One region of the Bradyrhizobium septentrionale genome, then DNA from elsewhere that is predicted to be linked to it. Evidence: predicted binding sites of a transcription regulator. Region 1 holds the regulator's gene; each other region holds the start of a gene.
What was found. The regulator PhoB, encoded in region 1, activates phosphate uptake and scavenging genes when phosphate is short. The targets are predictions, from matches to a motif close to TGTCATNNANCTGTCAT.
Positions count from the first base shown of each region.

Region 2: a site for PhoB is predicted at 2,627-2,643, ahead of HAP48_RS42175 (phospholipase C). Genes of this name have one in related genera too.
Region 3: a site for PhoB is predicted at 8,159-8,175, ahead of HAP48_RS34650 (acetoacetate decarboxylase). Genes of this name have one in related genera too.

Region 1 is NZ_CP088285.1:2,082,915-2,092,502, forward strand. It holds gene HAP48_RS11785 (signal transduction histidine kinase) at 1-275, shown strand, start outside; gene HAP48_RS11790 (hypothetical protein) at 299-529, shown strand; gene HAP48_RS11795 (Hsp33 family molecular chaperone) at 567-1,571, opposite strand; gene argF (ornithine carbamoyltransferase) at 1,780-2,706, opposite strand; gene HAP48_RS11805 (aspartate aminotransferase family protein) at 2,706-3,914, opposite strand; gene HAP48_RS11810 (GcrA family cell cycle regulator) at 4,413-4,925, shown strand; gene HAP48_RS11815 (hypothetical protein) at 5,184-5,537, shown strand; gene HAP48_RS11820 (hypothetical protein) at 5,579-5,719, shown strand; gene HAP48_RS11825 (IS110 family RNA-guided transposase) at 6,063-7,097, opposite strand; gene phoB (phosphate regulon transcriptional regulator PhoB) at 7,418-8,128, opposite strand; gene phoU (phosphate signaling complex protein PhoU) at 8,258-8,974, opposite strand; gene pstB (phosphate ABC transporter ATP-binding protein PstB) at 9,076-9,588, opposite strand, start outside.
Region 2 is NZ_CP088285.1:8,439,862-8,449,449, forward strand. It holds gene HAP48_RS42170 (cytochrome-c peroxidase) at 1-800, opposite strand, end outside; gene HAP48_RS42175 (phospholipase C) at 918-2,612, opposite strand; gene HAP48_RS42180 (hypothetical protein) at 2,845-3,090, opposite strand; gene HAP48_RS42185 (YrhB domain-containing protein) at 3,107-3,412, opposite strand; gene gstA (glutathione transferase GstA) at 3,483-4,100, opposite strand; gene HAP48_RS42195 (HD domain-containing protein) at 4,298-4,939, opposite strand; gene HAP48_RS42200 (SDR family NAD(P)-dependent oxidoreductase) at 5,001-5,714, opposite strand; gene HAP48_RS42205 (alpha/beta fold hydrolase) at 5,807-6,811, opposite strand; gene HAP48_RS42210 (AraC family transcriptional regulator) at 7,028-7,825, opposite strand; gene HAP48_RS42215 (helix-turn-helix domain-containing protein) at 7,879-8,199, opposite strand; gene mgtE (magnesium transporter) at 8,358-9,588, opposite strand, start outside.
Region 3 is NZ_CP088285.1:6,956,690-6,966,277, reverse strand. It holds gene HAP48_RS34675 (CarD family transcriptional regulator) at 81-686, opposite strand; gene HAP48_RS34670 (acetyl-CoA C-acyltransferase) at 2,048-3,244, shown strand; gene HAP48_RS34665 (MFS transporter) at 3,355-4,659, shown strand; gene HAP48_RS34660 (carbohydrate porin) at 4,688-6,028, opposite strand; gene HAP48_RS34655 (transporter) at 6,053-7,072, opposite strand; gene HAP48_RS34650 (acetoacetate decarboxylase) at 7,211-7,996, opposite strand; gene HAP48_RS34645 (patatin-like phospholipase family protein) at 8,218-9,381, shown strand; gene HAP48_RS34640 (acyl-CoA carboxylase subunit beta) at 9,496-9,588, opposite strand, start outside.

The sequences.
Region 1 (9,588 bases):
TCGGCCGCAAGGTGATGGACGTCTGGGCCGAGTCTGTCGAGCACCGCGGCGGACACCGAAGCCTGTTCCGCGATCAATACAATGCGCTTGGCAGACTTAACCTGGCGGCGATCGAGCGGATCGTCAGTGCGAAATACCAACGCGGTGCTGCGTTCAACCGCCAACACCCCTATGTCGAGGTGCTGTTCTCGGACATCACCGACAGCGGGGAGACGCTGAATCTGAGCGAACTCGTTCGTGAAGTCTTGCCGCCGGCGTTCCACCGGCTGAGTTGAAGGTCGATCCAGGAGGAATTCCCATGATGAAGAAATCCCCACCGTCCACTGACGAGCCAGAGCCGAAGAAACCACTGCGCGCCGACCGGCCTCCCGCCGAAGGTTTCGTGATCATTGTCGACAAACATTTCAAGTCGGAGTTCGACACGGTCGAGGCAGCTGAAACGTCCGGCCGACAACTGAAGGCGGCTTATCCGATGCTTCAGATCGAAATCTATGACGCCGTCAGCAAGACCCGCACCTTGCTGAGCTGACAGGCCTGGTTACCGGGCCTCGTGGACAGGTTGCCGCCTACTCCGCGCCGGCTTCCTGCGGCGTGAATTCATACACCGACGAGCAGAACTCGCAGGTGACGACGACCTTGCCGTCCTTGACCATCTCGGCGCGATCGTTCGGCGCAAAGCTCTTCAGCATCGACGACACCGCATCGCGCGAGCAGGAGCACTGCGCGCGCAACGTCTGCGGGTTGAAGACGCGAACGCCGCGTTCGTGGAACAGCCGGTACAGCAGCCGTTCGCCGGAGAGATCGGGATCGATCAGTTCGACATCCTCGACGGTCGAGATCAGCGATTGTCCCTCGACCCAGGCGTCATCATCAGGCACGTGATGCGTGGCCGTCCCCTCCGGCGCATCGCCGGGGTGCAGATCCGCCTGCTTGGCGCGCTCGGGCGCTTTGGGCAGGAATTGCAGCAGGATGCCGCCGGCGCGCCAGTGCAGCTTGCCGCCCTCGCCACCGCGCATCTCCTCACCGACCGCAAGCCGCACCCGCGTCGGGATCTGCTCGGAGCGCAGGAAATATTCATGGGCCGCCTCTTCGAGGCCGCCGCCGTCGAGCGCGACCAGTCCCTGGTAGCGGCTGGTGGTGTTCGCGCCCTGGTCGATGGTCATCGCGAGATGGCCTTTGCCGAGCAGCTCGCCCGAGCTCTGGCCAGTCTTGAGGCGCGCCTCGTCGTAACGCGCATAGGCACGCAGCCGGTCGGGCGCCTGGAAATCGACGATCAGCAGCGAGACCGGACCGTCGGTCCGGGTCTGCAGGATGAAGCGGCCCTCGAACTTGACCGACGAGCCGAGCAGCGTGGTCAGCACAATGGCCTCGCCGAGCAGCTTGCCCACCGCCGGCGGATAATCGTGCTTGTGCAGGATCTCGTCGAGCGCAGGGCCGAGCCGGGTCAGCCGGCCGCGCAGATCCAGCGCGCCGACCTCGAAGGCCAGCACGGCATCGTCGACAGGAACCGCTGACGGCGCGCGAACCGGCGCCTCGGGCGTGATTTTGATGTCGGGGGATTGTGAAACCATGGCGCTCTATCTGGGGTCTCGAACCATGAAATAAAGGGGTTCACTCAACGAGAGATGCGTCGTCCCTGCGAAAGCAGGGACCCATAACCACCACTGTCGGTTGATGCATCCAGCTGAGGCCCCAGCCTTCACAACAATTGACAGCGGTGGTTATGGGTCCCGGGTCGCGCTGCGCTTGCCCGGGACGACAACACTTGCTGACCTACGACTACGCGACCGCGTCGAAACACCAGGCCAGAATGCCCTTCTGCGCATGCAGGCGGTTTTCCGCCTCGTCGAACACCACGGATTGCGGGCCGTCGATCACCTCGTCGGTGACCTCCTCGCCGCGATGCGCGGGCAGGCAGTGCATGAACAGCGCATCCGGCTTGGCGAGCGACATCAGCTTGGCATTGACCTGATAGGGCTTCAGCACATTGTGGCGGTGCTCGCCCTCCTTGTCGCCCATCGACACCCAGGTATCGGTGACGACGCAGTCGGCGCCACGCACGGCGGCTTCCGGATCGGTGCCGAGCATGATCGGCGCACCGGTCGCCTTGATCCAGTCGCGCATCGGCTTCTTCGGCGAGAGCTCCGGCGGGGTCGCGACATTGAGCTGGAACTTGAAGCGCTCTGCTGCGTGTGCCCAGGAGGCCAGCACGTTGTTGTCGTCGCCGGTCCAGGCCACCGTCTTGCCCTCGATCGAGCCGCGGTTTTCCTCATAGGTCATGAGGTCGGCCATCACCTGGCAGGGATGCGAACGGCGGGTCAGGCCGTTGATGACGGGAACGGTGGCGTGGGCGGCGAGCTCGAGCAGCGCGTCATGGTTGAGGATGCGGATCATGATCGCATCGACATAGCGCGACAGCACGCGCGCGGTGTCGGCAATGGTCTCGCCGCGGCCGAGCTGCATCTCGGCGCCGGTCAGCATGATGGCTTCACCGCCGAGCTGGCGCATGCCGACGTCGAACGACACCCTTGTGCGGGTCGACGGGCGCTCGAAGATCATCGCCAGCGTCTTGCCCTCGAGCGGCTTCCCGCCCTTCTCATGGGCCTTCAGCTTCGCCTTCATGGCGGCGCCGGCGGACAGCATGTTGCGCAGCTCGGCGAGCGGCAGCTCGTTGATATCGAGGAAGTGACGGACCGGCTTGCTCATCATCCCGCCGCCTTCTTCGGCTGGGCCGCCGCCAGCGCAGAGCAGGCGCGCTCGAGCGAGCCGATCGACTGGTCGATCTCGGCCTCGGTCACGATCAGGGGCGCCAGGAAGCGCACCACATTGTCGCCGGCACCGACGGTGAGCAGCTTCTCGTTGCGCAGCGCGGCGACGAGGTCGCCCGAGGGCACCACAGCCTTGACGCCGATCAAAAGGCCCTCGCCGCGCACTTCCGCCAGCACGGACGGATAGCGGTCGACGACGGAGGCGAGCTTCTGCTTGAGCAGCAGCGACATCTTCTGCACGTGCTCGAAGAAGCCGGGCTTCAGCATCACGTCGAGCACGGCATTGGCCGCGGCGACCGCGAGCGGATTGCCGCCGAAGGTCGAGCCGTGCGAACCCGGCGCCATGCCCTCAGCGGCCTTGGCGCTCGCCAGCACCGCGCCGATCGGGAAGCCGCCACCGAGCGCCTTCGCCAGCGACATCACGTCAGGGGTCACGCCGGTGCGCTTGTAGGCGAACAGGTCGCCGGTGCGGCCCATACCGGTCTGCACCTCGTCGAATGCCAGCAGCAGGCCATGCTCGTCGCAGAGCGCGCGCAGCGCCTTGAAGAACGCCTGCGGCGCCGAGCGCACGCCGCCCTCGCCCTGCACCGGCTCGATCAGGATGCCGGCAGTGTGCGGGCCGATCGCTTTCTTGACGGCCTCGATGTCGCCATGCGGCACCTGGTCGAAGCCGTCCATCGGCGGGCCAAAACCCTCGAGATATTTTGGCGAGCCGGTCGCAGCCAGCGTGCCCAGCGTGCGGCCGTGGAAGGCGCCTTCGAAGGTGATGATGCGGTAGCGCTCGGGATGGCCCTTGGAGAAGTGATAATGGCGGACGAGCTTGATCACGCCCTCCATCGCCTCCGCGCCGGAATTGCAGAAGAACACGAAGTCGGCAAAGCTCTGCTCGCACAGCCGGGCGGCCAGCACCTCGCCGTCCGGGCTCTTGAACAGGTTGGACATGTGCCAGAGCTTGGTCGCCTGTTCCTGCAGCGCCTTGACCAGATGCGGATGCGCGTGCCCGAGTGCGTTCACCGCAACGCCCGAGGTGAAGTCGAGATAGCGGTCGCCGTTGGTTGCGATCAGCCAGGCGCCCTCACCGCGCTCGAAGCCGAGATCGACCCTGGCGAAGACGGGGAGCAGATGCGACGAGGCGCTGTTGGTCATGGCGTTCACTGCCGGTTTGAAGCCGACAATTGCCGTGCGCGCCTTGACGCCAGTGCAGCAACGGCCAGCTTCGGAAAACAAAACGGCCGCCTTTGCGGGCGGCACGTGCAGGCATTCTATGCTGCGGCCAGTAGGTGTCAATCGCCAGCAGCCGGCCTTTGCCGGCCTTCCTGCGATGCGGAACGAGCGCAATCCGGAGCATTCCGGTGCGGTGGAAAAGCCTCATTGTAGTGCTTAACTTTGTGGGAACATGTGGACGCACGGCCGCGGACTCTTGCGCCAGAGTCACGCCATATTGTAGCGTTTGGCCTGTCGGGTACGACATCTCGTGCGGCAGTACTGGACCCTCTAAGTAGCCTTCGTGTCACACGTAAACGTTCGGGCGCAAGACCGCGCCCGGCGAGGGCTAAGGGATTCTGGCCGCTGGGATTTTGACCCGGATTTGGCTCGCAGCGTCGCTCCAATGACTGGCCGGCGCCATGCGAAAGGAAGAATGCGATGACTGTATTGACCTGGTCCGACGATCGCGTCGAGCAGCTGAAGAAGCTCTGGGAGTCTGGCCTGTCGGCCAGCCAGATCGCCGCGGAACTTGGCAATGTGACGCGAAACGCCGTGATCGGCAAAGTGCATCGGCTCGGCCTCTCCGGCCGCGCCAAGGCCCCCTCCACGGCCGCGCCGCGGCAGCGCAAGGCCCGCCCCGCCCAGCACATGATGCGGGTGGCGCGTCCGGTCTCGCGCGGCAACACCGCGCTGGCGCACGCCTTCGAGGTCGAGATGGAGCCCGATCCGATCTCCTACGACAACGTTGTGCCGATGAGCCAGCGGCTGTCGCTGCTCGAGCTGAACGAGGCCACCTGCCACTGGCCGGTCGGTGATCCCTCGAGCCCGGAATTCTTCTTCTGCGGCGGCAAGGCGCTCGGCGGCCTGCCCTATTGCGCGCACCACTCGCGCGTCGCCTACCAGCCCGCCGGCGATCGCCGCCGGCCGTCGGCGAAACCGCAGATCAAGTGAGCACTCGGGAAACCGGCGTAGACTTGAAAAACAAATCCCCGCGAAAGCGGGGATTTTTTTGTGGCAGTCTCGACCTGGCTTCGCAACCAATCGGTGCGGACCGTTTCCTAAAATTTTATCGCTGATGGCGAGCCATTCGCAACGTTACAATTGTATCGGTGCTGGATCACACGCAGATCGAGCATCCATCACATGGCAAGCGAACAGACTGACCTGACACAGGCGTCCAGGGACACGCCCGTTAGAGGCGCAGCCAAGATGACGTATCGCGACGAAATCGTGTTCGAGCTTTGGCGAGCACCGCGGGTGCTGCTCTTCGGCTTCCTGGCACCCTTCGGCGCCTTCTTCTTGTGGGCGGTCTATCTCTTCGTTTCTTGTCTCCCCAATAGTTGGACCTATGCGGTCGCGCACCCCGGTGTGGCAATACAATGGTATTTTGCCTCCATCTGGCATTACGCCGTGAGCTGGCTTCCGTTCACGCTGTCTGTCTATTTCTTTCGCCGGCAAGCTATTTGGCTGTGGTACCGGCTCAGCGTCGGTCGCACAGGGATCACGTATGAGGTCACCGAAAGCGGCATCACCAACGATATGGCAAAGGTCCCACCATCCTAATGCCTTGGGCCAACGTCAAATCGCTAGCTCGAACGAACAGATTGCTGTTGCTGCGCTCCGATTATCAGGGCTGGTGGTATCTGCCGTGGCAAGCTTTCGATGCCGCAAGCCAAGAGCAGCTTTGGGCCTATGCGCAGCAACATGTTGCCGGCGCAAGCAAGAGCCCAACAGCTTCGGTTTGACCGATAGCGCGGCGAAGCGAGGTCTACCCGACGCACACCGCCAAACTTTGGGGAGGCGATTGTGGATTTTCGTTTAGCTGCATCCGGGCTTCTGTAACGGGCCTTGGTAAGTCAATCCCTTTTTGCGTGATCCAGTCGCCGGGCACTTGCTTCTGTACGGGATCGGCGCGGTGGCCGTCGCCTGATGGGGTGCATTGAGGAGCCGGCCGGCCAATCTACGGAAGCGTGGTTGTGAGCCACTTCCCGGATGGCGGCCTGACCGGATCCATCGTCCCGGCGAAGGGACCTCGCTCAGGGAGAGCCTGGTGTCGTGGCCCGCCCGGAACCGATTGCTGCTCCTTGCTTAGGTTGCCGAGGCCTTGGCCATCGGGTTGAACGGTTTGGCGTCGGCGAGCATGCGATGCAGGATCACGGCGAGCTTGCGTGCAAGCGCCACCTTGGCCTTGCGCATGCCTGCGCGCCGGGCGATCCGCATCGCCCAGCCCTTCAGCGCCGAGCAGTTCCTGACCGGCTTGGTCAGCATGACATGAGCCGCCTGATAGAGCGCCTCGCGCACGGAGGCATCGCCGATCTTGCTGATGCGGCCGGTATAGTCGGTTTCGCCCGATTGGTACTTCTTCGGGGTGAGGCCAAAATGCGCTCCCGTCGCCTTCGATGACCGGAAGCGCTTCGGGTCGTCGATCGCCGAGGCATAGGTGAGCGCCACGATCGGGCCGACGGACGGTGTCGTCATCAAGAGCTTCGCCTGCGGGTGCGACCTGGCGAGCCTTTGGGTGTGCTTATCCAGGCCATTGAACTCGCGCCGCAGCACGGCGTGGGCTTCGAGCAGTGCCTGGGCCACCACCTCAAGTCCAGGATGGCCCGCTACGAGCTCCCGGATGCGTTCGGCGAACGTGCGCTCGGTGGTCGGGCCGACCTTCAGACCGAAGCCGCGGAGCACGCCGCGCAGGCTGTTCTCGATGTCGCGCAGCTTCGACTGCAGCAGCTTGCGTGCCGTCAGAACCGCCCGCGTCTCCTGCGCTTCGATCGACTTGCAGTGCACCGGCCGGAACCAGCCCAGCCGCATCAGTTGCGCGATCCCGCGGGCATCGTTGCGGTCCGACTTCACCGGCATCGCCTTGAAGGCATCGCGGACGTGCCGCGTCTCCAACAGTTCGACTGCCAGGCCCGCATCCCGCATCGCTGCGTAGAGCCATTGCGACAGCGGACCAGCCTCCAGCCCGATCCGTTCCAGCACCAACCCCAGCGACCGGAACCAGCCGATCAAGGCCTCCGGCTCGCTCGCAACCTTCGCCTCGCGCAAAATCTTACCCGTCCCATCGACAAGGCAGACGCTCGAGCATTCCAAAGACACGTCGATTCCTGCATAGTGGTACATGGTCGTCCCTTAATGATGCTTGGAGCGGGCTTGCCCGACTCCGTTGACACCATCAGTTTGAGGGACGACCGCCTTCCAACCAACAGGCCGCTCGCGAGCGCGCTTCCAAAGCGCGCCGTAGCGAGCGGGCGGCCGGCCCGTTACCCCATCTACGTCTGCATCACCGGTGTCGTCCCGCCGCAGGCCGGGACCCATCATAACCACCGGCGCAGGTGGTCAGGCCGGGCTGCGGCCCCCAGCGCGTTCCAACAATCAAGATTCGTGGTTATGGGTCCCGGCTTTCGCCGGGACGACGCTGTAGTTTATTTGCGGCTCCGCGGCTACGGCTGCGGCTCGGCCTTCGCGAAGCGGTCGTCGAGCGCGTAGCCGGCGCCGCGCACGGTGCGGATCGGATCCTGCTCGCGGCCCGGATTGAGCAGCTTGCGCAGGCGGCCGATATGCACGTCGACGGTGCGCTCATCGATATAGATGTCGCGGCCCCAGACGCTGTCGAGCAGCTGCTCGCGGCTGAACACCCGGCCGGGATGTTCGAGGAAGAATTCGAGCAGGCGATATTCGGTCGGCCCGAGATCGATCGGGCGGCCCGAGCGCGCCACGCGGCGCTTCTCGCGGTCGAGCTCGATGTCGCCATAGGTCAGCACGGTGGCAAGCCGCTCCGGGCTCGCACGGCGCAGCAGGCCCTTCACCCGCGCCAGCAGCTCGGGCACCGAGAACGGCTTGACGATGTAGTCGTCGGCGCCGGTGGCAAGCCCGCGCACGCGCTCACTCTCCTCGCCGCGCGCGGTCAGCATGATGATCGGAAGCTGCTTGGTCTCCGGCCGCGCCCGCAGGCGGCGGCACAGCTCGATGCCGGACAGGCCCGGCAGCATCCAGTCGAGCACAACGAGGTCGGGGATGCGCTCCTTCAGCCTGGTGTCGGCGTCGTCGCCGCGTCCCACCGTTTCGACATCGTAGCCTTCCGCATCGAGGTTGTAGCGCAACAGTGTCGTCAGCGCTTCCTCGTCTTCGACTACCAGAATGCGTGCGCTCATCGGTCTAAGTTCTTTCTCTGTGGTGATCCGTTGCCCAAACGCAAACCGAAACACTCAACCCCTGAGCATATTCCCCGTGGAAACGGTTTGTCGCGACGACAATCCGGTTCCGCCGATGCGGATCATGCCCTAGTTACCCGGCACCGTGGTGGCGAAATTGGTCATATCGCCCTTCGGACGCTTGTCGGTGATCTGCTGGCCCTCGATCATATAGAACACGGTCTCAGCGATATTGGTGGCGTGGTCGCCGATCCGCTCGATGTTCTTGGCGCAGAACATCAGATGGATGCAGAACGAGATGTTGCGCGGATCTTCCATCATGTAGGTCAAGAGCTCGCGGAACAGCGAGGTGCAGATCGCATCGACCTCCTCGTCGCCCTTCCAGACGTTCATCGCCGCCGGCAGATCGTGCGCGGCATAGGCGTCAAGCACCGACTTGACCTGCGACAGCACGAGGTCGGTCATGTGCTCGAGGCCGCGGATCAGCTTCAGCGGCTGGAAATCGCTCTCCAGCGCCGCGACGCGCTTGCCCATGTTCTTGGCGAGGTCACCGATCCGCTCGAGGTCGGTGGCGACCCGCATCGCGCTGACGATCTCGCGCAGGTCGATCGCCATCGGCTGGCGGCGGGCGATCGTCAGCACCGCGCGCTCTTCGATGACGCGCTGCAGATTGTCGATCTCGATGTCGGCGGCGACCACGCGCTTGCCGAGCGCGACGTCGCGCCGGATCAGCGCGTCGACCGACTCGGTGATCATGCGCTCGACGAGGCCGCCCATCTCGGCGACCAGGCGGGTCAACTCCTGCAGGTCGCTGTCGAATGCCTTGGCGGTATGTTCAGAAGCCATCGCTTGTCTCCCTCAATCATGATCCCGGGGATCATGATTTCGTGTCCTCAGTTTCGCATGATCCAATCGGAAAACCGGTGCCCACTTTTCCGGATCATGCGCTAGCCGAACCGGCCGGTGATGTAGTCCTGGGTGCGTCGATCGCTCGGCGAGGTGAAGATCTTGTTGGTGTCGTCGAACTCGATCAGCTCGCCGAGATACATGAAGGCGGTCTTGTCGGAGACGCGCGCCGCCTGCTGCATGTTGTGGGTGACGATCGCGATCGTGTAGTCCTCGGAGAGCTCCTGGATCAGCTCCTCGACCTTGGCGGTCGAGATCGGGTCGAGCGCCGAGCACGGCTCGTCGAACAGGATCACCTCGGGACGCACCGCCACGGTGCGCGCGATGCACAGCCGCTGCTGCTGGCCTCCGGAGAGCGACAGGCCGGAAGCGTTCAGCTTGTCCTTGACCTCGTTCCACAGCGCGCCGCCGCGCAGCGCCTTCTCGACCCGGTCGTCCATCTCGGACTTCGAGATCTTCTCGTAGAGGCGGATGCCGAAGGCGATGTTCTCGTAGATCGTCATCGGGAACGGCGTCGGCTTCTGGAACACCATGCCGACCCGCGCACGCAGCAG
Region 2 (9,588 bases), 3.4 Mb from region 1:
AATTGCAGGCCGCGTAGCTCGGTCTCACTCAGCCGCGCTTTGCCCTCCAGCCAGTAGTCGAACTTGCTGGTGTAGGGATGGAAGCTCACCTCCTCCACCTGATAGCGCGCCACCGCGAACATCGCCTCCGCGACCAGGAGCCGCCTGTTGTCGAAGATGCCGGCGCCGAACAGCTCGACGAAGCGCTTCGCGTAGGATTCCCGGCGCAGCTTGTCGGCCACGATGTCGAGGCTGCCGCCATCCATCTCATTGGGGTCGAGCAGCGGCATGATCGCCTGATCCTGCAGCGTGTCGGCACGGCCGTCCCAGAACAGGCCGCCCTGCGGCACGATGTTCGCTGCCGACGCGGCGGCCGCGGTCGCGGTCTTCTTGGCGCGCGCGGCCTGCTGGCCGATTGCCGCCATCTGCGCGAGGTCGACGACGTTGTCGTCCTCGTCCTTCTCGGGGCCGATGCTGAAATTCGGGTGGCGTTCGAGACAGGTCAGCGACGGAACGGCGCGCGCGCCCTGCCGCTGCAGCGTGCGGCCGCCGAGCATCACCGGGCCGTCGTTGGGCGGGCCGTAGGCGTGGTCGGGGCTGTGGCAGGAGGCGCAGGACAGCGCGCCCGACGAAGACAGCGACGCGTCGTAGAATATCTCGCGGCCGAGCTGCGCCATCGAAGAAAGCGGCGCGACGGGCGGACGCCTGAGCTGCACCGGGTTCGGATTTGTCCCCGGGAGTCCTTGGGTCTCGACTGCCGCAACGGCGCCGGCCATGGAGAGCAGGCCAGCGCCGAGAAGCCATAGAGTGCGGCCGTTCATATCAGGTCCAGTGTCGTTAGAGCGCTTTCGCGCGAACTGGGGACCAGTTCGCGCGAGTAAAACGCATCAAGACCATAAGCAGAGCTTCGGTTCTGACTGGATCAGAACCGAAGAGCTTTAGTGATGATGGTGGTCGTCGGGCGGGCTGACGATCACCGTGCCGGCCGTCGGATCGAGGAACAGCGTGTCCTGCCGGTACTCGTGGTCCTGGCCGTGGCCGCGATCGAAGTCGAACATGTCAGCGATCGACTCGACGCTGTCGTCGAACGCGCCGCCGCCAAGACGCTGGCCGTGCAGCCAGTTGTCTTCGATGAAGCGAACCACGGAGGCCTGCGAGATGCGGGTGTGGCTGACGAAGTTCCTCTTGGCGAAGGGCGAGATCACCAGGAACGGAACGCGGGTGCCCGGACCGCAGCGGCCGTTCACCGGCTTGCCGTCGAGGCCGTTCGGCTGCGTCTGCTTGCCGATACCGCGGCCGCACTGGCCGGGACCGTTGACCTGATCGGCGGTCGGATCATACGAGGCGCTGACCGGCGCAAGGTACTGGTGGTCGTACCAGCCGTCGGAGTCGTCATAGGTGATGACGACAGCGGTCTCGCCCCACTCCTTCTGCTTCTGCAGGAAGTTGATCAGCTCGACATTGCCGGCCTGCTCGTCGAGCGGATCGGAGTTGCCGGGATGACCGTCCTGATAGGCCGGCATCTTGATGTAGGAGACGGCCGGGAAGTTGCCGGCTTTCACCGAGGCGTAGAAGTCGTCGAGATCGTAGGCGTGATTGGCCGGATCGATCGTCTTGCTGCCGGGAACGTAGGTGTGGCCCACAGCGTTCACCGAGCTCGGCCGCGCATGGGTCGGGTTGGCGGTCGACTTGTAGTACTGGAACCAGGCGTGGTGCGGGATGTAGTCCACGATGGTGCCGTTGACGTTGCTCGAGAAGGTGCTGCGGCCGCAATTGGTGGTGCCGTTGGTGTTCTTGAGCGTCAGGTCGAAGCCGCCCATGAAGCTGCCCCAGCTGATCTGCTCGGCGTTGAGCAGGTCGCCGATGTTCTTGCTGGTCATCAAGACCTGGCTGGTCGTGCTCGAGCAGGAGTCGTAGGCCGGATCGGTGTCGCCGATCAGCGTCAGACCGCCCTGGCCATCGGCGATCGACGATGACTTGCCGACGATGTTCTGCGCACCGTTGGTCTGGCCGGAGACCACCTCGAGCGCGCCGGGGGTCGACGGACCAAAGGTGTCGGTCCAGCCATTGTCGCTCATCGCGAAGTTCTGCGCGTAGTTCCAGAACGCGGTGACGGTGTTGCCGTCGAAATAGCCCATCACCTGCCCGTTGGTGCCGAAGGCGCCGACGCCGCCGGCGGTGCCGCGCCCGGTGAATTCCGGAAACAGGTCTTCCTTGCCGTTGTCGACCGCCTGCTGCTCGGGCGTGTAGGAGTGGTTCTGCGACCTGGTGTTGGCCTGGGTGCGGTCGAGACGGAACGGATTGGTCGCGCCGGTGCCGTTGGCCGGATTGAGGTTCGGGTTGTTGGTCAGCAGATTGGCGCTGGCGAGGTTGTTCACCTTCGGCGTATGCGGCTTGGCAACGAACGGAATCGAGCCGGTCGGGTTCGCCGCATTCGGATATGTCGCGAAATAATGATCGAACGAGCGGTTCTCGTTGAAGATGACCACGAGATGCTTGATCGGCGTTGCGGTGTGAATGTCGTGCGGATGACGATGATCGCGGTCGTGATCATCCTGCGCCGCCGGCGCGCTGCTCGCGATCGCCGCGGCGACCACACAGAATCCGACCGTTGAAAGGAATTTCGCCTTCACTTCTTGCCCCATTTTTTAAGGATTTATGACGTCGACGTGCGACACATTAGCCAGCGCGCGTAACAGCTCTGTGTCGGTTTTGCGATTGCCGCATCATCGCGACATAAATCGTCGCGCGTTCGATTCACGCGGCGGTTGCAGCGCGCGCGAATGGATATGGAATCGATGTCATTGAAGCGATCGCAGTGTCGATGACGCCGCTAGACACGATCGTCAGATCAATTCATTTGAACTACTTGATATCGTCATATCCGTAGAATTCTGGATTTGCCAGAATTTGATTGACCAGCGACTCCGCCTGACTCTCCAGGTCAAGCTGCGTCAAAATCTCGATCATCTTCGATCGATCGGCCGCATGGACTGCCTTGTCCCATTCTGCCAGCCGCCCGGAAACGACGATCCGTTCGTTCAATGTCATGCCAGCGTATGGTGATTGCATATTCTTCCGGCTCCGTGGACGCGACTCGTCGACAGTCATGGAGGGGCAACGCCCGTTATCCGCGTTCTCTCAGTTTCTTTTCATACTCCGCCAATATGACTTCGAGCGGGGGGATACTTCCAAAGAAGTCGACTTCGCCAGTCACCTTGTTGACGAACACGGGGCCGTTGCCGGCCAAACGATGCATAAAGATGCCTGTCTCAAGAAACTTCTTAGACTGGTAAAAGAAAATCCATCCGAAGGGCCTCTCGATAGTTGAGCTCTCCACGACGACGTACTGAACATCGTCAGACGATCTCAGCTCCAACTGTTTCCAAACGAGTTCGAGCGCTTCTGATTTTCGGAGCATGTCTTTGCTCATGGGGCATTCACGCGGAGCGGTGATGTGCAGACGCTGCTCCAATCACGAGGCGCAAATCAGAAACATCGCGCTAAACATCGGGAATGGGACCCTCGGCTTTCAACGCAGCTTGAACGGCCGGACGGCGACCGATGCGCGCGTGGTGCGCGAGGACCTTCGGGTACTGTGAAAGATCAAAGCCGACGCGAGGCGCCCAGTTCGTGACGGCGAAGGAGTTCGCGTCCGCGATCGTGAAGTCCCTCCCCATCAGATACTCATGATCCGCAAGGTGCCGATCGAGGTGAGTGTAGCGCGCTCTAAGGCGGTCCCGAAACACCTCTTTGGATTGCTCCGATAGCCCCTTGTGGAAAATGGGTCCAAAGGCGCCCTTGTGCATCTCGCTCGAAAAGAAGTTGAGCCACGCCTGCAGCTTGGAGCGCTCGATCGTGCCGTTGGGCGGAGCCAGTCGTTTGGAAGGGACCTGATCGGCGATGTATTGAACGATCGCGGCCCCTTCGGTGAGCAAGGTTCCGTCGTCGAGCAGCAGAGCCGGCACGTAGCCCAGCGGATTCACCGTTCGATAATCGCCGCCACCTTCGATGGCTTTGGTGTGCTCGTCGATCTTGATGGCAGTGAACGCCAACCCGGCCTCAAGAAAAACGATGTGCGGTAGTAGAGACAATGTACCGGGCGCGCAGAATAGCTTCATGGCGAGCTTCTACCAGGTGGATCACAGGCGCGGTCATTGACCGTAGCACGCCACGGGTATCAAGTCAGTGCTTGGAGGTCCGCTCTTGCCGCTGTCGGGTGTTGAGCGGACATCAGTCGACCAACCGCTATAAGTACGCGGCCTACTCCTTCATCCCCGTGACCGAAGCGCTCACCGCTCGGGGATCCCAGCGCACGTCAACTGTCGAACGGGGCAGCGTGAATGATGTCACAGACGTTCGGAATCTCGAGACCATGCACGAGCCGCCGGCCAATGTCGGCCAAGCCGGTACCAATTGCGGTATGCGGCTTCTTTCTGGCGACTTCGGCCAATGCTTCCGTGAACGCGGCCTTCATTCCGATCCGCGGGTAGAGAGCCAAGGTATCGTCGATCAGGGACGGCGTGATTTCCTCTATTCGAAGTCCCATGACATCGACGTGAGCGCCGAAATGGACAAGCGCGACTTCGGCCTGCCTGCGGTCGGCGATGTCGGCGACCGAGTGGAGCGCGATTGCATCCCAAACGATTTCAGCCTTCGAGGTCGGGTAATCGTTCGCAAGCAGGAATCGGCTGGCGGCATCGGCGCCATCGACTTCGAACCGCCTGTCAGCGGCATGCGATGGTGAAAGGCCCAGATCATGGAGCAACGAGGCGATGTATACGAGCTCGCGATCGTATTTCATCTCCCTCTTCCTGCCGATAAACTCGGCAAACCACCAGGTCCGGTGGACGTGGTTGAGCAGCACCTTGGAATGGGCCTGCTCCGCGAGCGCCGCGGCCTTGCGGGCGAGATCCGAATTCGGAGCAACAAGCCCTCCGATGCTGACAGCCTCACTCATGCATTCTCCTCAGAATTCAAGGCCCACGATTCATCGGTCGAGTTCAAAGCCCCTTTTGTGCTTAAAGCCCGGGTGGCGGGGTGATGTAGCCGGGCACCTCGGCCGCCAGCGTACCCTTCAGCATTGCTGTCCCCCTGTCGGCCATGACCTCACTCTTGCCGGCCGCAAGAGCGTCATAGGTCTGACGCACCACGTCCTCCGGACTGGCCTTTGCCACGTCAATGCCGCTGGTCAGGTCGGTATCCACGAAGCCGACATGCAAGCCGAGAACCTGCACGTCCTGCTCCCGCAGGTGGAAGCGAAGCTGGTTAGTGAAGCTCCATGCCGCCGCCTTCGACGCGGCATAAGGGGTTAGATAGGGCCGCGGGAGCCACACGATGTCGGAGAGCACGTTGATGATGGCGGCGTGTGGCTTGGTCAGCAATATCCGCTCGAAGGCCTGCGTGACGCGCACGACACCATAGTAGTTGGTCTCGAACATCCGGATTGATTGTGCTTCGACGTCCGATGCCAGAGGCCCGTCAATCAAGGCGGCGATACCGGCGTTGTTGACCAACAGGGAAGTATCCGCGGCCAGTTCGGCGGCTGCTGATATCGACGCCTTGTCCGTGACATCGACCCTGACCGGGACAACACCGGATTCCTCGAACCCGCCCGTGTTGCGCATGCCGGCGTATATCTTCTTCGCCCCACGGCGGCGTGCCTCTCGCGCAAAGGCCAGGCCAAGACCGCGGTTGGCACCAGTGATGAAGACGGTTGCGTTTGCGACGTCCATGACAAACCACCTTTCCAGAGCCGCCTGCCCGTGCCGGGTGATCCCAGCCGCCAGCCTGAGCGCACTCAGTTCAGGGAGTATGGCTTCAGATCCTAGCCCGACGTGAGCAGGAGTTGCGCCACCTCGGCCGGCCTGTCGATCATCAGCCAGTGGCCAGCGTCGACCGGCTTTACTGCGCTCTGCGGATAGGTCGCGGCGATCGCAGCCGCCGTAACAGAGGTCAAATAGGGATCCATGACGCCCCAGATCAGGTTGACCTTTTTGGTGAACCGACGGACGTCGGGGAGGCGTGACGTATTGTAGGCCACACTCTCGCGCACCTGAGCGGTCATTTGCGCAAAGGCCGGGCCGGCCCCGCCGGCAAAGTTGCCATCGACGATCGGTCGCACGATGCCGTCAAAGCGCGCCCTCAATTCCGGGGGCATGTTGACCTGAAAATGCTTGTCCTGAAACGTGATCAGCCAGCTCATTTGATCAGGACTGCTCAGAAATGCCCGGGCAAGCTCCCTGAGCCAGGGGTCGCCAAACACTTCGATGATTTCGGGCAGCCGCCATGTTGGTGAGTCCGAATAATAGCAGTTCAGCAGGCAGAGCCAGGCAACGCGATCAGGATGGTCAAGGGCGTAATTGGCAGCGCACGGACCGCCGGAGTCGTGACCGACCGGAACGAACTGGTCGATCTTCAGTGCATCGACGACAGCGGCGACGTCGCCGACCTGCTGCTTGAACGTGTACTGATAGCCTTCCGCTGCGATCTTCTCCGACTGACCGAATCCAAGGAAGTCGAACACCACGACCCGCCGGCCGGCGCGCGTCAAATACGGCACCAGATAATCGTAGATGTGAAGATTGTCCGGAAATCCGTGCATCATGACAAAAGCCGGATCCTGGCCGGGATACTCGCGAGCATAAACCACGCCGCCGCCGCTCGATATCCGATGCTCGACATACGGAACGACCGAGGTCATCGGCGGCTCAAGACTCATTTTATTTTCAGTAGCGCGGGCGGGATTGGCCAAAGCGAGCGCAAGGCCTCCAGCCGTCGCAAGCAACAAGTCACGGCGGGAAGCAAGATTTCCATCTGTGAAGGAGTCCATCTCGCGATCCCTTTCCAAGGTTGTTCCAGTTCGGAGGCGTCGAGAGCGAATTGGCAAGGGAGGCCGTTCGAGGTGCTCGACACCGCTCACGAGTCTTCGGCGGGGGCTGCCGGAGCGGCCACTTCCGTCACCTGGTGGGAGAATATCGGCCGCTAGCTGGCCACCGTCTTGTACGCGGCGGCCGGATTTGGAAATTTCGACCCTGAAATTTGCGAGCTACTCGACTCGGGCCGAAGCCGCGCGCCTTCTGTAGACACCCGGCGGCATTCCGACGTGGCGGTTGCACGCCTTTGTAAGGTGGCTTTGGTCGACGAAACCGCATCGCGCGGCGATATCTGTCAAAGACAATGTGTCATCGGACAGAAGGGATAACGCCATTTCAATGCGTTTCTCCACGAACCATTTGTGTGGCGAGTAGCCTGTCGATTTCCTGAACGCTCTCGAAAAATGGACGACTGACAATCCACATGCATCCGCAACTTCTTGCAGAGAGAGGGCTCGACCGATCGCGGAATGCATGAGGTCTTTCGCGCGACGTTCTTGCCAAGGAGCCAATCCGCCGCGTCGTACCTCGAGATCGTCAACTCCGAAATATTGAAGCGCGACATGTTTGCAGAGGCCGTCGACGATATGATCCACGAAGAACTGGGTGAAGTGCTTCTCCGCGCCGATGACCTGAAGCGTTGCGAGGCCGAATGAAGCGATTGTCGGATCGGCCAGGCTTGAATTTTGATCTACCTTCAATTGACCGATTTGACGAGGGCGGCGGCTCTGCAGGTAATCGTGGATTACCACTGTTGGAATTTCAAAATTGATGACATCGACCGCGTGGCTCATCTTCCAGGAGAAGGGCTCGCAAACGTGCCTGATCGCACTTTCCATGGAGCCCCGCGGAGGCAAGTTAATGCGCCGCCGCCCCTGGACCAGCGTGTTTGCTGGATGTGCCTTCAGAAAGAGCCTGACCATGTAGATGTCTTCGGCACAAAAGCCCAGGAAGACGTAATACTGGATCACCCGCTTGCGCGGGTGATGACACCGAGGATGGGGCGACTGCGGTTTGCGCCGACTCACGCCGCCGTCGGCTGGCTCGACAGCGCGGCGAACACTGTCTCGGGCGAATGGGCGATCACGGCGAGCAGCGCGCGGGCGGGGCCGCGCGGGGCGCGCTTGCCCTGCTCCCAGTTGCGGATGGTTTCCACCGGCACGCCGAGCTTGGCGGCGAATTCGAGCTGGGTCAGTTGCGCGCGGCGGCGCAGATCACGCACGACCGGTTGCGTGGCAGAGGGCTGCATCGCCGCCACCGCCGGGTGTGCGGGCACGAGCGGGATTTCCTGCCCGTCCCGCAGTTCGACGATCCGTCCGTCCGCCTTGAGCCGCAAACGCTGCATGATGGCCCCCTTGGAGATAGGAGCATCATCCGCCAACCCCGTTAAGGCGCGATTAACGATAAACCGGCCGGCTGGCGCTCCCCCTAAGCATGATCTCCGCGCAAACGCTGCGCGTTTGTCGCAGGGAAAACCGCTTCGCACTTTTCCGGATCATGCTCCTATTTCAGCCCGAACCACAGCGTGGCGATGCCAAGAAACGAGAAGAAGCCGACCACGTCGGTGACGGTGGTGACGAAGGTGCCGGAGGCGACCGCGGGGTCGGCCCGCACCCGATCCAGCACGATCGGAATCAGGATGCCGCCGAGCGCGCCGGCGACCAGGTTGCAGATGATCGCAAGCCCGATCACAAGCCCGAGGCCGGGGATCTTGAACCAGGCCACGGCCGCGATGCCGGTAATCACGGCAAAGGCGATGCCGTTGACGAGACCGACCATGGTCTCGCGCAAGACGACGCGCATCACGTTGGCCGAACCGAGCTCGCGGGTGGCGAGCGCGCGCACCGCGACCGTCATGGTCTGGGTCGCGGCATTGCCGCCCTGGCTCGCCACGATCGGCGCCAGCACCGCGAGCGCCACCATCTTCTCGAGCTGGCCCTCGAACAGGCCGAGCACCGACGAGGCCAGGAACGCGGTGGCGAGATTGACCAGCAGCCAGTTGAAGCGGCCGCGGGCGATGGTCCAGACCGTGTCGGACAGCTCTTCAGGATGGGTGACGCCGCCCAGCGCCTTGAGGTCCTCGTCGGCCTCCTCCTCGATCACGTCGACGACGTCGTCGATGGTGATGACGCCGACGAGCCGGTCGACGGTGTCGACCACGGGGGCTGCGACCAGATTGTACTTGCCGAACATCCGCGCGACCTCTTCCTGGTCCTCCAGCGCGGAGACGCGGCGACGGTCCTCGTCGATCAGGTCCTTGACCGGGACCGGGCGACGCGTCCGCAGCAGCACGTCGAGCGGCACGGCGCCGAGCAAATGCTTGTCGACGTCGACGACATAGATCTCGTAGAAGCGCTCCGGCAGATCGGGCGTGTCGCGCATGTAGTCGATCGCCTGCCCGACATTCCAGTCCGGCGGCACGGCGATGAACTCGGTCTGCATCCGCCGGCCGGCGGAATTCTCCGGGTACAGCAGGCTGCGCTCGATGTCCTCGCGCTCGGCCGCGGGCAGCTTCTCCAGGATCTCTTCCTGGTCCTCCTCGTCGAGGCTTTCCAGGAGCTCGACGGCATCGTCGGATTCGAGCTCGCGGACGCCCTCCGCCACCGTCTCCGGCTCGAGCTCCTCGAGGATCTCCTCGCGGACGGTCTCGTCGACCTCGTTGAGCGCCGAGAAGTCGAAATCCGTGCCGGTGATCTCGACCAGGGTGACGCGGTCGTCCGGCTCCAGCGCCGCG
Region 3 (9,588 bases), 4.9 Mb from region 1:
GCGCTTTAGAGCGCCAGCGGCGCCGGAACATCAGCCTGGAGGCGGAAGCCGACGTTCCGACGATGTCCGAACCGACCGCTCTATGCGCTCCGCCTGACCTCGGCGAGCATCAGGCTTTCAAGCTCCCTGACGGCTTCTGCTTCGGTCATGCCGCTGACAAGCGCGACTTCTCCGGACAGGCGATCGACTGCGGCCGCGTAAAGCTGTCGTTCGCTGTAGCTCTGTTCGGGATTGACCGCGGGCCGATAGAGATCGCGCATGACTTCCGCGATGGCGACAATATTGCCCGAATTGATCTTGCTTTCGTATTCCTGAGCAAGCCGGGACCAATTCCCCCGCGCTTTGTGCGGCGCTTGACCCAGGATTCGTCGCATCTGCTGGATGGCAGCGGGATCGGACGGTTTACGCATTCCAGCGCTTGCCGCTTTCCTCGTCGGAACGCGCAGCGTCATCTTGCTCTTCACGAAATAGACGACAAAGAACTCGAGGCAAGCCCCTGCCACTGTCTGTTCCTCAATCGCTACAATTTGGCCAACGCCGTGCGCAGGATAAACGATCAGGTCCGTCGCCTTGAAACCAAAGCGCATCTCAGCGCTCTGGCTTTCAGTCGTTTCGTCGACGGGGTTCGCTGATGCTGAATGTGTGTGGTTCGAATAATTGGATGTGGATCGATTATCAAAATTCATTTCGCGACAAGCTCCATGGCTTCTTGAATCGGTTCATGCCAATTCCAGCTCTGATCAATCACGCATCTGAAACAAACTGCCGGGCCGGCAATCATTCATGCTGCCCGATTTGATCCCTAACCAATAAGCCGCGAGCGCGCGCGCCGCCACGAAAATGACGCTTCCAATTTCCATTCCCTTAGATCGCTGTGGTTTCTCGGCAACGTGTTCCCACTCGACGAAATCAATAGTTCCGTGCCGACAAAACGAATGTTTGCCAGAGCTTAGAAACGGGCACTTGCGACCAATCGATGGAATCGAGAGTGATGCACGCGCTTCTCGCCGCTCCTCGTGTGGTGCACCTATCCACAGGCGATGATCTCTCGTGTCTCGGTCAGGTCGATCATTCGTACTGCAAGCGCGATGATCCCGAGATCGCTTGGGTCAAGGGCCGACATCGGCGCACGCCTCCGAGTTTAGCCGCTCTGGGCTGCAAGCGGACCCATCGGTCGGGTCGCCCTCCCCGTCGTCTCGCTCATTCCGGTAGCCGCCTCCCGCAGCCGCAAGTCACAAGCCCGGCCGAAATCTCGATCACTGAGTTGCCCGACGATGCAAGCCCCTCACGCAAAAATATTTCTGTTTCCCGGAACACCCAACTCAGTGTAAGAACTGTTCGTCTCACCCGATCAGGGGCGCTTCGCGGTCGTCACGAACGCGGCGTGGGATGCGGTGGACGCTGACGTCACGACTGACGAGAGTGACGGATGCGGACGGTGAAGTCGTGTGGTCCTGACGCCCTAGCGGCAGGTGTCCTCTCGTATGACGCGAACGCGTCTTGCGAAGGCGGTGACAAACAAGCCCAGTCTCGCCGGGGAGAGCACGAAGTAAGCCGTAACCCATCGCGCAGGGAAAGCCGGATTGTTCGGTTTCACCTGTGGTCCTACCCCCGAGCTTTCTACCTTTTGCTCGGGGCCCATGGGTGCGATCGGCACCCGGCTTTCCCTGCGCCCTCTGTTCAAGAGAGGGCGAGACGAAGAGCAAAGCTCGGACAAATCATGTCGCGAGAATGCGGCGCTATGTCCTCATCCCCATCTGTCGTCGCCCGGCTTGACCGGGCGATCCAGTACGCCGCGGCCTCTCGGTTCGAACGCCGGCGTCTCTGGAATACTGGATCACCCGCATGCGCGGGTGATGACATCTCAGGGTGGGGATACGCAGGGCGACGACTGAATCGACGCGACAGCACTGCCCCACGCTCCCTGTCCATTTCATGCGAACACGACATTTTGTCATGGCAGGCGGACACGCAGTTGCATTTTTTGCATTGCATCATATGATGAGAATAATTCAATCAAATCCCCGGCATTGAAGGAAATCCTGCCATGGCATCCAGCGCCGATCCCGTCGTCATCCTCTCCGCCGCCCGCACCCCGCTCGGCCGCTTTATGGGCGAACTGACGCCGCTCGCAGCACACAAGCTCGGCTCGCACGTGATCGGCGCGGCACTCGAACGCGCAAAACTCGCGCCGGAACGCATCGACGAGGTGTTCATGGGCAACGTGCTGCCCGCGGGCCAGGGCCAGGCCCCCGCCCGCCAGGCCGCGCGCGGCGCAAAACTGCCCGATGCCACCGGCGCCACCACCGTCAACAAGGTCTGCGGCTCCGGCATGAAGGCGACCATGCTCGGCCACGACATCATCAAGGCCGGCTCGGCCGAGATCGTGCTGTCCGGCGGCATGGAGAGCATGAGCAACGCGCCGTATCTGCTGCAGAAGGCACGCGGCGGCTATCGCGCCGGCCATGACCGCATCATCGACCACATGATGATGGACGGGCTCGAGGACGCCTACGAGACCGGCCGCTCGATGGGCGATTTCGGCGAGGCGACCGCGGAGGCCTATCAGTTCACCCGCGCCGACCAGGACGCTTTTGCAATGGAGACGCTGAGCCGCGCCCGCAAGGCGGTCGAGAGCGGTGCTTTCAAGGCCGAGATCGCGCCGATCACGCTGCAGGAGAAGGCCGGCCCCCGCATCATCGCCAATGATGAGCATCCGCTGAAGGTCGATCCCGCAAAGATCCCCGGCCTCAAGCCCGCATTCCGTGCCAACGGCACCATCACGCCGGCGGCCTCCTCCGCCAACGCCGACGGCGCCGCGGCGCTGATCCTGGCGAAGCGCTCGCTTGCCGACCGCGACGGGCTACCGGTGCTGGCCGAGATCAAGGGCCACGCCACCCACAGCCAGGAGCCGCAGTGGTTCACCACCGCGCCGATCCCGGCGATCAGAAAGCTGCTCGACAAGGTCGGATGGAGCGTCGGCGATGTCGATCTGTTCGAGATCAACGAAGCCTTCGCCGTGGTCGCGATGGCCGCGCAGCGCGACCTCGGCATCCCGCGCGACAGGCTGAACATCAATGGCGGCGCCTGCGCACTCGGCCACCCGATCGGCGCCACCGGCGCGCGGCTGATCGTGACGCTGCTGCACGCGCTGGAGGCGCAGAATTTGAAGCGCGGCGTCGCCGCTTTGTGCATCGGCGGCGGCGAAGCCACCGCGATCGCGATCGAGCGCATCACGCACTGACCTGAGGTACGAGTCCGAAAACGAGGGAACTATGTCATTTTAGACATAGCTCCCTCGTGCCATATTGCGCATCACGAACAGAACCCTCATCGCATTTCATTTGGGGCCCAATGATCTCGAACTGGCTTGCTTCCGCCCTCGCCCGCCGCAACATCCACTACGGTTGGGTGATGGTCGCCGTCACTTTCCTCGCCGCGCTGATCTCGGCCGGCACCGTCGGCGCGCCCGGCGTCTTCATCGTGCCGCTGCAGAAGGAGTTCGGCTGGTCCACCGCCGAGATCTCCTCGGCGCTGTCGATCCGCTTCATCCTGTTCGGGCTGATGGCGCCGTTCGCCGCCGCGCTGCTGAACCGCTACGGCCTGCGCAACGTGACGCTGGCGGCGCAATTGATCGTGGTCTCCGGACTATTGGCCTCGCTCGCCATGACGCAGGTCTGGCAGCTCGTGCTGTTGTGGGGCGTCGTGATCGGGATCGGCACCGGCATGACCGCGCTGGTGCTCGGCGCGACCATCGCCACGCGCTGGTTCGTGGCGCGGCGCGGGCTCGTGATCGGGATCCTCACCGCGAGCGTTGCGACCGGGCAGCTCGCCTTCCTGCCGCTGCTCGCGACGCTGACCGAGCGTTACGGCTGGCGCATCGCGCTGTCGCTGGTCTGCGTCGTGCTCGGCGTCGCCGCCTTCGCCGTGCTGATGCTGATGCGCGACCGTCCCAGCGATGTCGGCCTGCGTCCGTTCGGCGATCAGGGCACCGCGCCCCTCCCGGCGCCACCGCCGGCCAATGCGCCGATCGTGGCGGCCGCGCTCGGCACGCTGCGCGATTCCTCGAAATCGTCGGTGTTCTGGATCCTGTTCGCGACCTTCTTCGTCTGCGGCGCATCGACCAACGGCCTCGTCCAGGTCCACCTGATCCCGATGTGTCTCGATTACGGCATCCCGCAGGTGCAGGCCGCCAGCCTGCTCGCCGCGATGGGCATCTTCGATTTCTTCGGCACCATCATCTCGGGCTGGCTGTCGGACCGCTACGACAACCGCTATCTGCTGTTCTGGTATTACGGCCTGCGCGGCCTCTCGCTGCTGTTCCTGCCGTTATCCGACTTCACGTTCTACGGACTGTCGCTGTTTGCGATGTTCTACGGGCTCGACTGGATCGCGACCGTGCCGCCGACGGTGCGCCTCACCGCGCAGCGCTTCGGCGCCGAGCGTGCCAATCTGGTGCTCGGCTGGATCTTCGCCGGCCACCAGCTCGGCGCCGGCACCGCCGCGTTCGGCGCCGGCCTGTCGCGCACGCTCTATCAGAGCTATCTGCCGGCGTTCTTCATTGCCGGCGCGCTCTGCGTGTTCGCCGCGTTGATCGCGCTGGCGATCGCCCGGCCGCAGCCGAAGCCCGCGGCCGAGCCGAAACCGGCAGCGGCTTGAGGCCCTCGCCTGCGCGACTGTGCGCCGGTCAGTACGAGAGGATGGTGCGCATCCCGAACACGATGCTGTCCTTGATCCGATGCGTCTGCGTCGGATCATTGGGGTCGACGGCGCCGCCGCCGGGATGGGCGATGTATTGAAACATCGGCTGCATCGTGAAATTGGCGTTCACGACGTGCTGGTAGGTGATCTCGAGGATCGCCTCATAGTCGCGGATCGGATACGCCGTGCCGCTGAATATCTGCGTATCACGATCGAGCGCGCGGGCGGCGTCGGAAATCCTGCCGTAAATCCCGGCGATGCCGAACCGGTCGTCCGGATATTTGTCGCTGAAGCCGGTGAACAGGAAGCCGCCGTCGACATAGGTGCTGATGAGGTTGCGGTCCGACGGGCTGACCGAAGCTCGCATGAAGAACGCGACGCCCTTGTCCGCGTCCGGCTTGGCGCGCGCGAGCAACTGCTCATAGACCATGAAGATGCCGTTGTCCCGCCGCAGCCACCGCGTGTCGCCGGAGCTGTTGGGATCGGCGAGCGACAGCCCGTCGGCCCCGAAGCGCTGATCGGCGAACGACATCATGTGATACCAGCCGCCGCCGGTGATCGTGGCCGGCAGCTTGCTCTCGCCGATATCGAACTTGTATTTGAGCTGGCCGATCCACCAGGGCGGATCGTTGACGCGAAACAGGATCCCGTGCGGATTGAGGAGTTGCGGGTCCGCGGTTCCCTGCGGCGGAGCGGCCGAACCGTCAAACAGCCCCAGATAGGCCGTGAGGCGGTCGGTCAGGCTTGCCTTGATGCGGATCCCGGGCACGGCAAGCGCCGGCGCGGGTCCGCCGGTGGGAAGATTGACGCCGGTGATGCCGGGCCAGCCCAACGCCGAATTGATGAAGATGTCGTCGTACTGGCTGTCGATGAACTCGACGTCGGAGCCCTGCTGGCCGACGCGCACGGCGAGCCTGCCGTCCAGGAGCTTCTGCTCGATCCAAAACTCGTAGAGCCGCGTCGCCGGCAGCGACTCGACGCCGGACACCAGAAACAAATTGCCGACATAGCCCCGCGACAGCCCGTCGCCATGGATCTGGAACATGTTGGCGTGGAAGGTCGCGCCGGTCCAGCCCATCACCTTCTCGAGGTCGATCGTGGTGCCGAGATCGAGACGGCCGGTATAGGCCGCACCGTTGCTCACACCGCCCGAGGTGTTGGTAAACGCCTCGCCGATATAGGTCATGCTGAACTGGTAGCCGGCCTGCTCCAGCGCAGCGCGCGTATCCGCGATCCGATCGGCAACCGGCTTGTCGTCCGCATGCGCCGGGGTGCAGAGCGCGAGGGCCGCGGCCACCAGTGTTGCGCGGGAAAGAGCTCTGCTCATGGGAGATGCCGCGGTGCGATCGCGCTATTTGACGATGCCGAGCCGCCGCATCAGCAGATAGGCCAGCACCGCCGATCCGATCAGCAGGCCTGCGGCCACCAGAAACCCGCTGTCGACGTCGGTCAGCGGCAATCCCTTGGTGTTCATGCCGAAGATGCCGGTGACAAGCGTCGGCGGCAGCAGCAGCATGGTGACGACGGAGAGCGCATGCAGATGCTTGTTGCTCTCCTCCTCGAGCTTGAAGCGCAGCTCCTCCTCCAGCAGGCGGCTGCGCTCGCGCAGTTCGACGATGTCGTGGTCGAGGCCGTCGAGCCGCTGTGCCAGCTTGCCGGCCTGCAGCCGCAGCGCCGGGCTGAGATTGTCCATGCTCTTCAGCTCGAGCCGGTGAAACAGCACGCGCAGGCCGGCGAGCTGGCGATGCAGCCGCACGCAGGTCCGGCGCATCCGCCCGAGCGTGCCGCGCATCTCGGAATTGGTTTCGCCGGCGACCACCCGGTCCTCGATCGCATCGATCTCGGTGCCGACCTTGTCGGCGATGCGGTCCATGGTGTCGGCGACCTCGTGGATGATCTTTTCCAGCAGCGCCGCGACGCTCTCCACGCGATAGCCGCTTTCGAGCACGCGGCGCGTCGCGTCGACCGCGCAGAGTGCCTGGTGGCGTCCGCTGATCAGGAGACGCTCGGTCATCGCAAACCGAAGGAAGTCGGTCTCCTCGGTCGGAGCATCGATGCTGCGCACCAGATCGGAGAACACGCCATAGACGCAATTGTCGATGGTGTGGATCTGCTGGAATTCGTCGTTCGACAGCAGCAGGTCCCGCGCGAGCTGCGGGATGTGCATGTTGGCGAGCCACGCCCGGGTACGGACATCGCTCAGGTTGAAGTGCAGCCACACCCGTCCGTCATGGCTCGGCTCGATCGGCTTGTCGATAGGAAGCGCCTCGGCACGGCCGTCGTGGTGCAGACGAAACGCCCAGACCAGGCCGGGGACGGCCTCACGCGTCAGCAGCGAGCCGACAGGAGCAGGAGGTGGATCAGCCAGCATGGCCGCTCTCCAAGAGAATATTTCAGGCAACCGCGCGAAATGACATGTTCAAAAACCCGCCCACGCGCAAAACCGGGCGGGCGCGTCCTTCGTCATATTGGAGGACGCGCCCGTTACAGTTTTATGTCAGCGACAGCCCTACTCGGCCGCAAGACCGGTCGGCGTCGCCGCCTCGGCGGCTTCCTTGTTGTAGTCGTGCACGACGCGGCCGAACGGCAGCGTCAGGTCGGCGAGGAAATGATGCGCGCCGACGACGCGCTTGACCGGGAAATCCGCGACCGGCGCGTTGACATGCGGCACCAGATGCAGCCGGCCCGGCCCGATCCACGATCCCTTGACGACGATGTCGGTCAGGTTGATCGCAACGAGCTGGCAAATTTCGAGATGGCCGTCGACGCCGGGGATCATCTTCAGATTGATCTGCGTCTTCGACAGCGTGGCGCGGGTGACGTCGCCATTGCCCGCCATGCTCTCGTGCTTGTAACCCATCGTGCCCATCGCAACGAGCTGCCCGGCATATTCCAGCGTACCGGTCAGCGTGTCCTTGACGATCTCGAGCTTCGGGTGGGCGTACTTCTTCGGAAAGCCCCAGATCTCGCGGCCGGCCGCGATCGGCGGATCATCGTCGAGATACATCTGGCAGACGAAATTGACCTCTTCGCCATGCAAGCGTGCCGGGATCACGAGGCCGGACTCGGTGTAGCTGCCGAAGCCGGAGCTGTCGGGCATCTTGATCCATTCGTAGTGCACGATCGCCTGCTCGATCGGCTCCAGCGGCTCAGGCAGGCCGGCGCGGATCAGCTCGGGATCGGTCTCATAGGTGATGACAAGGAATTCGCGATCGATGAAGCGGTAGGGACCGGCGGGATAGCTCGGACCGGCGGCCGGCATGGACGGAAGCTTGAGCAGATCTTCCCTGCGCATCGCAATAACCCCCTGTTTGAAAAATTTGCACGGAAGCTAACGGCCGAGATTGACAGCGAGATGAGGGATTTCCGTCAGCCGCATGACCCGCGTCTCACGGTGGAGGCGAATGCTAACCATGCAGGCAGGCATGGCGGATGCGCCATGGGCGGACGCGGCGTTTGTCATCACGGCGTCATCGGCGCCCTGAATTCTCGCCGCGAATTTTTGGAGTGTCTGAGATGGACGCGCGAACCCCTCATTTTGACGATATCGAGCACGCGACGCCCGGCTGGCGCCCGGAAGGCTGCGATCGCGTGGCGCTGGTGCTGCAGGGTGGCGGCGCGCTCGGCGCCTATCAGGCTGGGGTCTATCAGGCGCTGCATGAATCCAATATCGAACCCGACTGGGTCTGCGGCGTCTCGATCGGCGCGATCAACTCGGCGATCATCGCCGGCAATCCGCCCTCGAAGCGGCTGGAGCGGCTGCACACGTTCTGGGATCGCATCACCAGCCGCAAGATCTGGCATTACACGCCTGACGGTGACGTCTTCCGCAAGGCGCGCAATTTCACCAGCTCATGGCTGACGACGACGCTCGGGCAACCTGGCTTCTTCACCCCGCATCAGACCAATCCGTGGCTCAGCCCGGCCGGCGCGCGCACCGCCACCAGCTATTACGACACCACGCCGCTGCGTGAATCGCTGCTCGAGCTGGTCGATTCCGACCGCATCAATTCCAAGACGATGCGGTTTGCGGTCGGCGCGGTGAACGTGCTGTCCGGCAACTTCATCTATTTCGACAATGCCCATGACGAGATCATCCCCGAGCACATCATGGCGAGCGGCGCGTTGCCGCCGGCACTGCCGATGGTGAAGGTCGGCACCGATCATTTCTGGGACGGTGGCATCGTCTCCAACACGCCGCTGCAGCACCTGCTCGACCAGGAAGACAACGCCAACTCGCTGGTGTTCCAGGTCGACCTGTTCTCGGCGCGCGGCGTGCTGCCGCGCGACATCCAGGACGTGATGGCCCGCCACAAGGACATCATGTATTCGTCGCGCACCCGCTACAACACCGACGTCTACCGCAAGACCTACAATCTGCGCACCGCCCTGCACAACGCGCTGGGAAAAATCCCCGACGATCAGCTCTCGGATGAAGAGCGCCAGCTCAAGAAGGCGAACAGCCGGCTGCCCGGGATCACGCTGCTGCAGCTGATCTATCAGCAGAAGGCCTATGAGGGCGACGCCAAGGACCACGAATTCTCCGGCACCTCGATGCGCGAGCACTGGGTGAGCGGACACGAGGACACCAAGCGTTCGCTGAAGCATCGCGAATGGATCAAGATGCCGGAGAACGGCATGGGCATCGTGATCCACGACGTGCATCGGGAGAGCGAGTAGACGGGCGCATCTCTTGCTCGTCATTGCGAGGAGCGAAGCGACGAAGCAATCCATGCTTCAACGCGTGCGGATAGATGGATTGCTTCGCTGCGCTCGCAATGACAAGGGCGCGGCTTACGGCCGCGTCGACATGTTGCCCGGCGGGCCCGGGGTGCGGATCGGTTCGGCCAGACGCGCGAATTCGCAGAGCAGCGAGCGCGTCTTGCG